DNA from 3 places in the Rhizobium sp. BK049 genome. Region 3 is predicted to be linked to each of the others. Evidence: riboswitches for the same ligand, from Rfam matches in the RefSeq annotation. Region 3 holds a riboswitch; each other region holds the start of a gene.
What was found. Region 3 has a riboswitch for cobalamin ahead of bluB (5,6-dimethylbenzimidazole synthase). Riboswitches for the same ligand answer to the same signal wherever they lie in the genome.
Positions count from the first base shown of each region.

Region 1: it holds a riboswitch for cobalamin, as region 3 does, so the genes downstream of both, nrdH (glutaredoxin-like protein NrdH) here and bluB (5,6-dimethylbenzimidazole synthase) in region 3, are expected to answer to the same signal.
Region 2: it holds a riboswitch for cobalamin, as region 3 does, so the genes downstream of both, FHT70_RS03435 (CbtB domain-containing protein) here and bluB (5,6-dimethylbenzimidazole synthase) in region 3, are expected to answer to the same signal.

Region 1 is NZ_JACHYV010000042.1:6,999-10,270, reverse strand. It holds gene FHT70_RS28450 (heavy metal translocating P-type ATPase) at 1-435, shown strand, start outside; cobalamin riboswitch at 645-869, shown strand; gene nrdH (glutaredoxin-like protein NrdH) at 1,130-1,351, shown strand; gene nrdI (class Ib ribonucleoside-diphosphate reductase assembly flavoprotein NrdI) at 1,365-1,766, shown strand; gene nrdE (class 1b ribonucleoside-diphosphate reductase subunit alpha) at 1,745-3,272, shown strand, end outside.
Region 2 is NZ_JACHYV010000002.1:315,475-318,746, reverse strand. It holds gene FHT70_RS03445 (hypothetical protein) at 1-469, opposite strand, end outside; gene FHT70_RS03440 (CbtA family protein) at 523-1,257, opposite strand; gene FHT70_RS03435 (CbtB domain-containing protein) at 1,372-1,581, opposite strand; cobalamin riboswitch at 1,607-1,756, opposite strand; gene FHT70_RS03430 (histidine phosphatase family protein) at 1,813-2,361, shown strand; gene FHT70_RS03425 (bifunctional diguanylate cyclase/phosphodiesterase) at 2,835-3,272, shown strand, end outside.
Region 3 is NZ_JACHYV010000006.1:38,616-41,887, forward strand. It holds gene FHT70_RS08120 (3-deoxy-7-phosphoheptulonate synthase) at 1-865, opposite strand, end outside; cobalamin riboswitch at 1,185-1,372, shown strand; gene bluB (5,6-dimethylbenzimidazole synthase) at 1,414-2,103, shown strand; gene FHT70_RS08130 (DUF2865 domain-containing protein) at 2,107-3,207, opposite strand.

The DNA of each region.
Region 1 (3,272 bases), on a different contig from region 3:
GCAGCCGTCGCAGACATGCTCGGCATCGACTGGCGGGGCGAGATGATGCCCGAGGACAAGCAGCGGGTCGTCGGCGAATTGAAGCGCAAGGGCTTCATAGTCGCCAAGGTCGGCGACGGCATCAACGACGCGCCGGCGCTCGCCGCCGCCGATATCGGCATCGCCATGGGCGGCGGCACCGATGTGGCGCTGGAGACGGCCGATGCCGCCGTGCTGCACGGGCGCGTTGGCGACGTGGCGCGAATGATCGCGCTTTCGCAGCGGACGATGCGCAATATCCTCGAGAATATCACCATTGCACTCGGGCTGAAGGCTGTCTTCCTGGTGACCACGATCATCGGAATCACCGGGCTCTGGCCGGCGATTCTCGCCGATACCGGAGCCACCGTGCTGGTTACGATCAACGCGCTCAGGCTGCTCCGCGTAGAGGAATAAATCCTTTCCTCTTCGGAGCGCCGATTAGGGCCGATCCGGAATCGAAAACCGCAGAGCCGGCTACAGGCCGGCTCTCGTCGTTCAGGCCTTCTCCACAGTTCGTTTTGTTTAAGCCTTCATTATCCATGTTTTTCACAGGAACGCAGTGATTTCAAACCTACCGTAACGCAACGCACAAACCATCCGTTGACGTGAATTTCGATTCGCGTACTATATCTAGTGTTCAAGGTTCCTTCGATTCGTGAGGATCGCGGGCTAAGACGGGAATACGGTGCGTCTCGCCATGAGGGTGGGACAAGGCCGGAGCTGCCCCCGCAACTGTGAGCGGAGAGCAACTGTCCGATTTCGGGTCACTGGGGCATGATGCCTCGGGAAGGCTGGGCAGGTGCTTCGACCCGTGAGCCAGGAGACCTGCCTTGAATGAAACGTCCACGGGCGGGGTGTCCGGAAGGTCGCGTGCATGCAGCGGAATGATCCGCGCTGTTGCGCTGCCCCGAACGACCGCATGAGCACTTCGGGGTTTGAAGTCATGTCGAGAGCATCAAGGCCGGCGCCCGCGCACATCCTGCGAGGGACCAAGTCAGGCGTTTAAAGCGCCAACCTTGCCAGATCACTATCAAGCATTTCCCCGGACGCCGCATGGCGCCCGATCCCAGTCCTGCGTCCTGAATTCATTGACTTCACGAGGAACATGATGAGCGTTACCGTTTACAGCAAGCCGGCCTGTGTCCAATGCACGGCCACTTACCGCGCCCTCGATCGCCTGGGCGTGGATTATGAGATCGTCGATATTTCCGAGGATGCCGAAGCGCTCGATCGCGTGCGTGGCATGGGCTACATGCAGGTTCCGGTCGTCGTTGCCGGCGAGCAGCATTGGGCGGGCTTCCGCCCCGACATGATCAGCGCACTCTCCTGACCGGAGAAAAGCGGTGGGGCTGATCGTCTATTATTCCAGCCGATCCGGGAACACCCATCGTTTCGTCGAGAAGCTGGGATTGCGCGCGGCGCGCATCCCCCTCGGCGCTGAGGCCATCCACATTCGCGAACCCTATGTGCTGATCTCGCCTACCTATTGCGGAAACGGTGGTAAAGGGGCCGTGCCCAAGCAGGTGATCCGCTTCCTCAACGAGGCGGAAAACCGCTCCAACATCCGCGGCGTGATTGCTGCGGGCAACAGCAATTTCGGCGAGACCTATGGGCTCGCCGGCGATGTCATCTCGAAGAAGTGCCAGGTGCCGTACCTCTACAGGTTCGAGCTCCTGGGAACTGCCGATGATATCGCCAACGTCAAAGACGGGATGGGACGATTTTGGACACGGGAACAAATCTGACGCGGGACGCGGGCGCAAAACCGCTGAAAGCGGCCGAAACACTCGACTATCATGCACTGAACGCGATGCTGAACCTCTACGACGACGAGGGAAAGATCCAGCTCGACAAGGATCGCGTGGCGGCCAAGCAATATTTCCTGCAGCATGTGAACCAGAACACCGTGTTCTTTCACAATCTTCGGGAAAAGCTCGATTACCTCGTCGCGGAGGGCTATTACGAGCAGGAGGTTCTCGACCAGTATTCCTTCAATTTCGTCCGCGACCTGTTCGATCAGGCCTATGCCAAGAAATTCCGGTTTCCTACCTTCCTCGGGGCTTTCAAATATTACACCAGCTATACGCTGAAGACCTTCGACGGAAAGCGCTATCTCGAGCGCTACGAAGACCGCATCTGCATGGTGGCGCTGGCTTTGGCGCGCGGCGATGAGGCCCTTGCTCGCGACATAGTCGACGAGATCATTTCCGGCCGCTTCCAGCCGGCAACGCCCACCTTCCTCAATGCCGGCAAGAAGCAGCGCGGCGAACTCGTTTCCTGTTTCCTGCTGCGCGTCGAGGACAACATGGAATCGATCGGCCGGTCGATCAATTCGGCGCTGCAGTTGTCGAAACGCGGCGGCGGCGTGGCCCTGTCGCTGACCAATATCCGCGAGGCGGGCGCGCCGATCAAGCAGATCGAAAACCAGTCCTCCGGCATCATCCCCGTCATGAAGCTCCTGGAAGACAGCTTCTCCTATGCCAATCAGCTCGGTGCGCGGCAGGGGGCGGGTGCGGTTTATCTGAACGCCCATCATCCCGATATCATGCGCTTTCTCGACACCAAACGTGAAAACGCCGATGAGAAAATCCGCATCAAGACGCTGTCGCTCGGCGTTGTCGTGCCCGACATCACCTTCGAACTCGCCAAGAACAATGAGGACATGTACCTGTTCTCGCCCTACGACGTGGAACGGGTCTACGGCGTGCCTTTCACCGAGATTTCGGTGACGGAGAAGTACCGGGAAATGGTGGCGGACGCCCGCATCTCGAAGAAGAAGATCAAGGCGCGCGAATTCTTCCAGGTCATCGCCGAAATCCAGTTCGAAAGCGGCTACCCTTACATCATGTTCGAGGACACGGTGAACCGCTCGAACCCGATTGCCGGGCGCATCTCCATGAGCAACCTCTGCTCGGAGATACTGCAGGTGAGCGAGGCGAGCGACTATCATGACGACCTTTCCTACAAGCATCTCGGCAGGGATATTTCCTGCAATCTCGGCTCGCTGAACATTGCTGCGGCGATGGATTCGACCGACTTCGGCAAGACGATCGAGACCTCGATCCGGGCGCTGACAGCGGTGTCCGATATGAGCAATATCTCCTCGGTTCCTTCGATCGAGAAAGGCAATGACGAGAGCCATGCGATCGGCCTCGGGCAGATGAACCTGCACGGATACCTCGCCCGCGAACGCATCTTCTATGGCTCTGAGGAAGGCGTCGATTTCACCAACATCTATTTCTATGCGGTGA
Region 2 (3,272 bases), on a different contig from region 3:
GATGAAGCGGCACCTTGCTCCAACTCGGCTTGACGATATTGGCGGTATTGAATGCCTCGCCGCTGAACTGGCAGGTAATGAAGGCAAGCCCGCGACCCGCCATCTCGGCGTCGATGGCCGAGATGATTTCGCCCGCCGCGGTTGCCTCCCGCGGCATCTCACGCATCGCCAGCAGCACGGCTTTCGTCGCCGCGAGATAGGCATGGGCGCATTGGTTGAACGGGCTCTCCTCGTCCGTCACGCTGCCGGGCATCCGACCCCAGAGGCAATAGGAATACTGGATTTCGGCGTAGTTCAGGACACGCCGGAACGATTCGTTCGTATCGGCCGCCCGTGACGCCAGCATGCTGATGCTGCTGCGATACTCCGAAATGATCGCCATCTCGCCGTGGGAAATTGCCGGAATATCGAGCCCGGTATCGGAGCCGCCAGAGCTGCTCCCATGGCCGAAAGCATTTCCGATAAACATTGGCAACAGGCTCGCGATGAGACCGAGAAAAGCAAACCTGCCAATATGCTGCATCACCGGAACGCCGACCGCAGTCCACTCTTGGCGGCAAGACCCCTTTCTGCCAGCGCTCCGAAAACCAGACCGAGCGTTGCCCAAAGGATCGCATGCATGCCGAGCGAGGTGGTGCGGAACCGCCAGAGTACCATCGCCGAGAAATTCTCGGGCACCTCGTTGATCGGCGGCAACAGATAAAGCACGAAGCCGATGAAGACGAGATAGGCGATGCCGGCGATGATCGCGCCGTTCCAGAGACCGAAGCGCTCGCCAAGGCGGCGCGACAGCGCGACCGCGGCAACCAGCGAGGTGAGCGAAACGACAATCATCAGGAAGAACAGCTCGGTCCTGACGCCGATCGTTTCGGGATTGCCGACCGCCGGGGGGTTGGCCGGATATTTGATTCCGGGAACAAACACCACTGCCACGAAGGCGGCAATGGCGATAACGGCCGAGGTGCCGCGCGCCGAGAGGCTGCTGAAGCGGCCATGTACCAAGGCGAAGGCGAGCGAAAAGAGCCCTCCGACGGCGATACTGTAGGCCATGACGCCGGTGAAAAGGCCGAGACCAGCCTGCGTGGCCCGGCTGACGATTTCAGGTTCGGTAGCTTCGCCCGCCGCCTGGGCGCTCGCCTCCTCGAAGGCGATTGCCGCATCGACCAGCGGCTCGCCGAAGATATGGGCGAAAGCGAAAACGAGGATACCAGCAATCAGGCCCGCGAGCATGCCGCGAAGCAGAAGCTTTCCAACCATGTCAATATTCCCCCTAAGCATGTCGCGCAAAAGTGTGCAGCGGTTTTGCGATAACGACATGCGTAAACAAAGACCTAAAGCGCGAAAAGCGAATCTGAAAGATCGCGATGCGCTTTAGTGGCAGGGAAAGCCGAGCAGATGGCGGCCGTCATGCACGAATTCGTGCACATACATGCCGTTGAACAGCGCCATCGCGCCTTCCTCGGTGCCGACGAAATAAAGAACGATGAGCATCAGCAGGCCGCCGAAAACCGCCCAGGGCAGGATTTCCCCTACAGGGATTGGCGCCGGTGCCGCAACGGGCGCGAAAGTGGTGTCAGACATGTATCCCTCCGGAATGACGCGTTCAGTCGAAAGAGTGTTGTGCGGCAGGGTCTGACTTCCAGCGTAAAGAACTTCGAAACGCTGGTCACAGTGGCGCGACCGCGCCGGATTTCCACCGGCTTCCAAACCCGCAACAGCACGGTTATATCTGGACGCCGAAGAGACTGTCAACGAAACTTCGAGACGCCGGCGAAGGGTCGTCCCCACCATATTGCGAAGATCGGAACAACCGTGAATACCCGCCTCACCTGGATCTGTCACGGCGCCACGGCGGCGAGCCGCAAGGCCCTGTTCCCGCTGGATGAGCCGCTGGAAGACAAGGCCGCTGAAGAAGCCGGCCGGATGACCGCCCTGCCTCGCGCCGACCGGATCGTCACGAGCCCGGCTTTGCGTGCCCGCCAGACCGCTACAGCCCTCGGTCTCGACGCTCAAATAGAACAGCGGCTTGCCGACTGCGACAATGGCCGCTGGGCCGGCAGGCCGATTGCGGCAATCGGCACCGAAGAGCCGGAGAACCTCATGGCTTGGATGAGCGATCCGGAAGCCGCCCCACATGGCGGCGACAGTTTTCTCGGTCTGCGGACGCGCGTCGCCGGCTGGATGGATGAACAATCCACGCTCGGCGGTCATGTGATAGCCGTCACCCATGCATCGATTATAAGAACAGCGATTGCGCATGTGCTTCAGGCTCCCCTCCCCTCCTTCTGGCTCATCGATGTCGAGCCGCTGGTGGTCGTTCGGATGACCAGCAATGGACAGCGCTGGTCGCTGCGCCTCTAGAGAATTAGACATCCCTCATACTATCCAGCCTTACGCAAGCAAATCGCGTCATCTCTATTGAACCGGTCTGACCGGGACTACTTCCTTGTCCCAAGGAGACGGAAGCTATGGCATATGATTGGAGTGGGGAGCGTACGCGGCGCCTGCGCTTGATGAGGGTCGTGACGCTCACCTTAGTTATGGTCGGTCTGGTCGTCAGCGTTCCGCTGCTGATCGTCACCGCCTGAAGAGCGAGACAGGGCGAGCGATGCGACAGCACGCTCGCCCTCGTTCTTTCGTGGGGCTCCCCTCGTCTTGAATCCGGACATCCTCTAATCTTCCAAGCAGCACCAGCGAAACGCCGTAGCGCAGCCGAGGTCCGGACAGCACCGCAACGGACGGGCTGCCACCTCCAACAATTCGCCTTATGGTTTCAACGAACATTTCAGATTTTCGTGATAGTCCGGCAGAGGGTGGAGATGGAGAATGCGATAATGCCTGCGTTTTTTCGAAGCAGGGCCGGAAGGCAATGCGTGTCGGTTGTGGTTTTCGGAGTAACCCTCTGGATCCTCGGCACGGTGCTGCACTTCGACGACCGCCTCGTCTCCTTCATGACCAGTTTCGGCGAGTACGGGGCGGATAAGCTCGTTCTGGCTCTCGGCATCGCTGGCGCGATGAGCTTCATCTATTCGGTGCTGCGCATCGCCGACCTGCGCAAGGAAATGGAGCTGCGCGCCACCGAACAGGCTAAGGCCGATTGGACGGCAACCCACGACCATCTGACCAAGCTGCCGAACCGCTACGCCTTCGAGCGCAAAATCCTCTCACGGCCGGTCAGAAGCGGCGAGGCCGAGATCGAGGAATGGGACGACAACGTCACGATCTTCTCCGTCGACCTCGACGGCTTCAAAAAAGTCAACGATCTCGTCGGC
Region 3 (3,272 bases):
TCTGCGCGGCCACGGATTTGACGACGGGCGGCTGGTTCATCGGATCCTTGCTGCTGTTGGCATGGCTGGCATCGATCAGGATGCGCGGGGTCACGCCAAGCTTGACGGCTTCGCCGACCACTGCTTCGACGTCGGCCGCTTCATAGTTCGGCTGTTTGCCGCCGCGCAGGATGATGTGGCAGTCCTCGTTGCCGGTGGTCGACGCGATGGCCGCCTGTCCGTCCTTGGTCACGGCGGGGAAGTGATGCGGCTGCGAGGCGGCCAGGATCGCATCGAGTGCGACGCGGGCGCTACCATCGGTGCCGTTCTTGAAGCCGATCGGGCAGGAGAGGCCGGAGGCGAGCTGGCGATGGATCTGGCTTTCCGTCGTGCGCGCGCCGATCGCGCCCCAGCTGACGAGGTCGGCGATGTATTGCGGCGTGATCGTGTCGAGGAACTCGACGCCCGCGGGAAGCTCCATGGCATTGATGTCGAGCAGCAGGCGCCGGGCAATGCGCAGCCCTTCCTCGATGCGGTAGCTGCCGTCGAGATGCGGATCGTTCATCAGGCCCTTCCAGCCGACGGTGGTGCGGGGCTTTTCGAAATAGACGCGCATGACGATTTCGAGATCGTCGGAGAAGCGCCGTCGCTGCTCCTGAAGTCGTGCGGCATATTCCCGGGCGGCAATCGGGTCATGGATGGAGCAGGGGCCGATGACGACGATCAGGCGATCGTCCTCGCCCTGGAGAATCTTATGGATCGCAGCACGATTGCTGGTCACGGTTTCGGTGACCACGGCGTCGCGGTGGATTTCCGCAATGATATCGGCGGGTTTGGTCAGCGGGGTGATCTCGAGGATACGCAGATCATCGATGGTATCGGGCACGGCATGGCTCCTGTTTGGTCATACCGTGCGGAACAAAAAAGCCGCCAGGTAGACTAGCGGCTGTTCGGGTTGTCGTCGCGTCGAATTCAGTTACGCACGGACCCGCATCCGCTGGGAGCAGCGGTACGAATAAAATCGCGAGGCGTAGATTGAAGTCGTCGACATCCGGCGTATGTAGCGTCGCGGTCGCCCATTGTCACGCAAAATTTGCGAGCTGGCATCGCCGTTCGGGGCGGCTGGCGATCCGCTCCTGGATCACCCCTCTGCGATGGAGGTTTCAGGTTCGGTCTGCCTGTACTTGCCGCCGCGCTGGTTTCCTGAAATAGATGCGCCGTCAGGTGCCCGCCGTCCAGGCGGGAGAATCGGGAATCCGGTGCAAGGCCGGAACGTGCCCAACGCTGTAAGGCCGACGTCTGCCGCTTCATCACGCCACTGGCTTTTGCCGGGAAGGCTGCGGCAGATGGATGAAGCCAAGTCAGAAGACCGGCCTGGCGAGATAGACCCAACCCGCGCGGACGGCGGGCGGTTGCGTTGTTGGGGATTTGACGATGCGACCCTTTGATGCGGATGCCCTTTCGGCGGCATCCGGTTTTTCCATGGCCGAACGTGAAGCCGTCTATCACGCAATCATGACGCGGCGTGACGTGCGCAGCCAGTTCCTGCCCGATCCCTTGCCCGACGATGTCGTGGCGCGGCTCCTGACCGCCGCCCATCATGCGCCGTCGGTCGGCTTCATGCAGCCATGGAATTTCATTCTCGTGAAAAGTGCAGCCGTCCGCACCCGCGTGCGCAACGCCTTTGCCGTGGCCAACGAAGAGGCAGCTTCGATGTTCGAAGGCGAGCGGCGGCAGGCCTATCGATCCCTCAAGCTCGAAGGCATCGTGGAGGCGCCGCTCGGGATATGCGTAACCTGCGATCCCACCCGCGGCGGCAGCGTGGTGCTGGGACGGACGCACAATCTGAGGATGGATTCCTATTCGACCGTTTGCGCCATCCAGAATCTCTGGCTCGCGGCCCGCGCCGAAGGGGTCGGCATCGGCTGGGTCAGCATCTTTCGTGAAGGCGACCTGAAAACAATTCTCCGCATACCGGAGCATATCGAGGTGGTCGCCTGGCTCTGCGCCGGCTTTGTCGACCGTCTCTATGACGAACCGGAACTTTCGGTCAAAGGTTGGCGGCAGCGGCTGCCGCTCGAGGAACTCGTTTTCCACGACGGATGGGGACGCAACGACCCGTAGCAATTACTGCTGCTGTGGTTGCGGGCCCGGCGTCGCCGGATTGGCAAGGTCGATCGAGCCCTGGTCGCCGGCAAGGAATTGCGGGCCGACCTGACGAACCTTGTTCTGCGTGGGGTCGTAGGGACGTTCGGGAACGGATGGCTGCGGCGGGGCTGATGCTGCCGCAGTATCTTTCGTCGGCGGTTTAGTGCGGACCGTCGTGATCGAGCCCTGCTGTGGCGGTTCGATCAGGGCCTGCTTGCCGCGCATCTCCTCGTAATAGGCGGTGAGATTGCAGGCGCAGGAATTTTTCTCCCCAGGCGCGCGATTCTTGTAGACAAAGGCGTTCTTCATGGCGCTATAGGGCGCGCCCGTTGCGACCGAGATCATATTCGAGGAGTCGGTGCTCGTCACGTCGCGATAGAAGAGCTCGGTCTCGATGCCGGGGCACATCTTGGCGCAGGTCTGGGCATCGCGGCCGAAATCCACCGAGGTGGTATTTGAGCTGATCGGGAAGAAGCCACCGTCGCAGCTGCGCACGCAGATGGTGCTGATCGGTGAAAACATTTCGGCCCTCGGCAGGCCGTAACGCAGATCGGTCTCTTCACCGCCGCCGAGCGGAATGAAGGTATCGGTGCGCATCGCCTGTTCCTCGACACTCGGGACGGGGTCGTCTGCGCTACGCTCGGTCGGGGCATAGAAATTGTCGCTGTTGCAGCCATTGCGTTCGAGTGCCGCCGTCAATTCTCGGCGCGCGTCGTCACTGCCGTCGCCGTGGTTGCGCAGCTCGTCGCGGCGCTCCTGGAGATAACGGATATTGTCGATCATCCGGGCTTCGGCGTCAGAGAGTTCGGCGCAAAAATCGGCGTTGTCACTGCCAATCACGACCATGCTGCCTGAAGTGCATCCGTTATTGCGCAGATCGTTGCGGACCTTGCGCAGCTCGAGGTTCTGCTCGGCCATGGCATTTGCATATTGGCGCGCTTCCGGCCCGTTATTGCTACCGATCGATCGTGGCAGGTCGGCAAGGCGACCGCGCAAGTCGTTGCAAATAGCGCTGGTCTGTGCTGCGGCCGGTGATGCCAGCGCAAGCACAAGAGCAAGAGACAGATTTCGGCGTTTCACGGCGTCGTCCGGGAATGAGAAAGTGTCGATCGGTCAAAGGTGGCGTCCATCCGCCGTACCTTGTC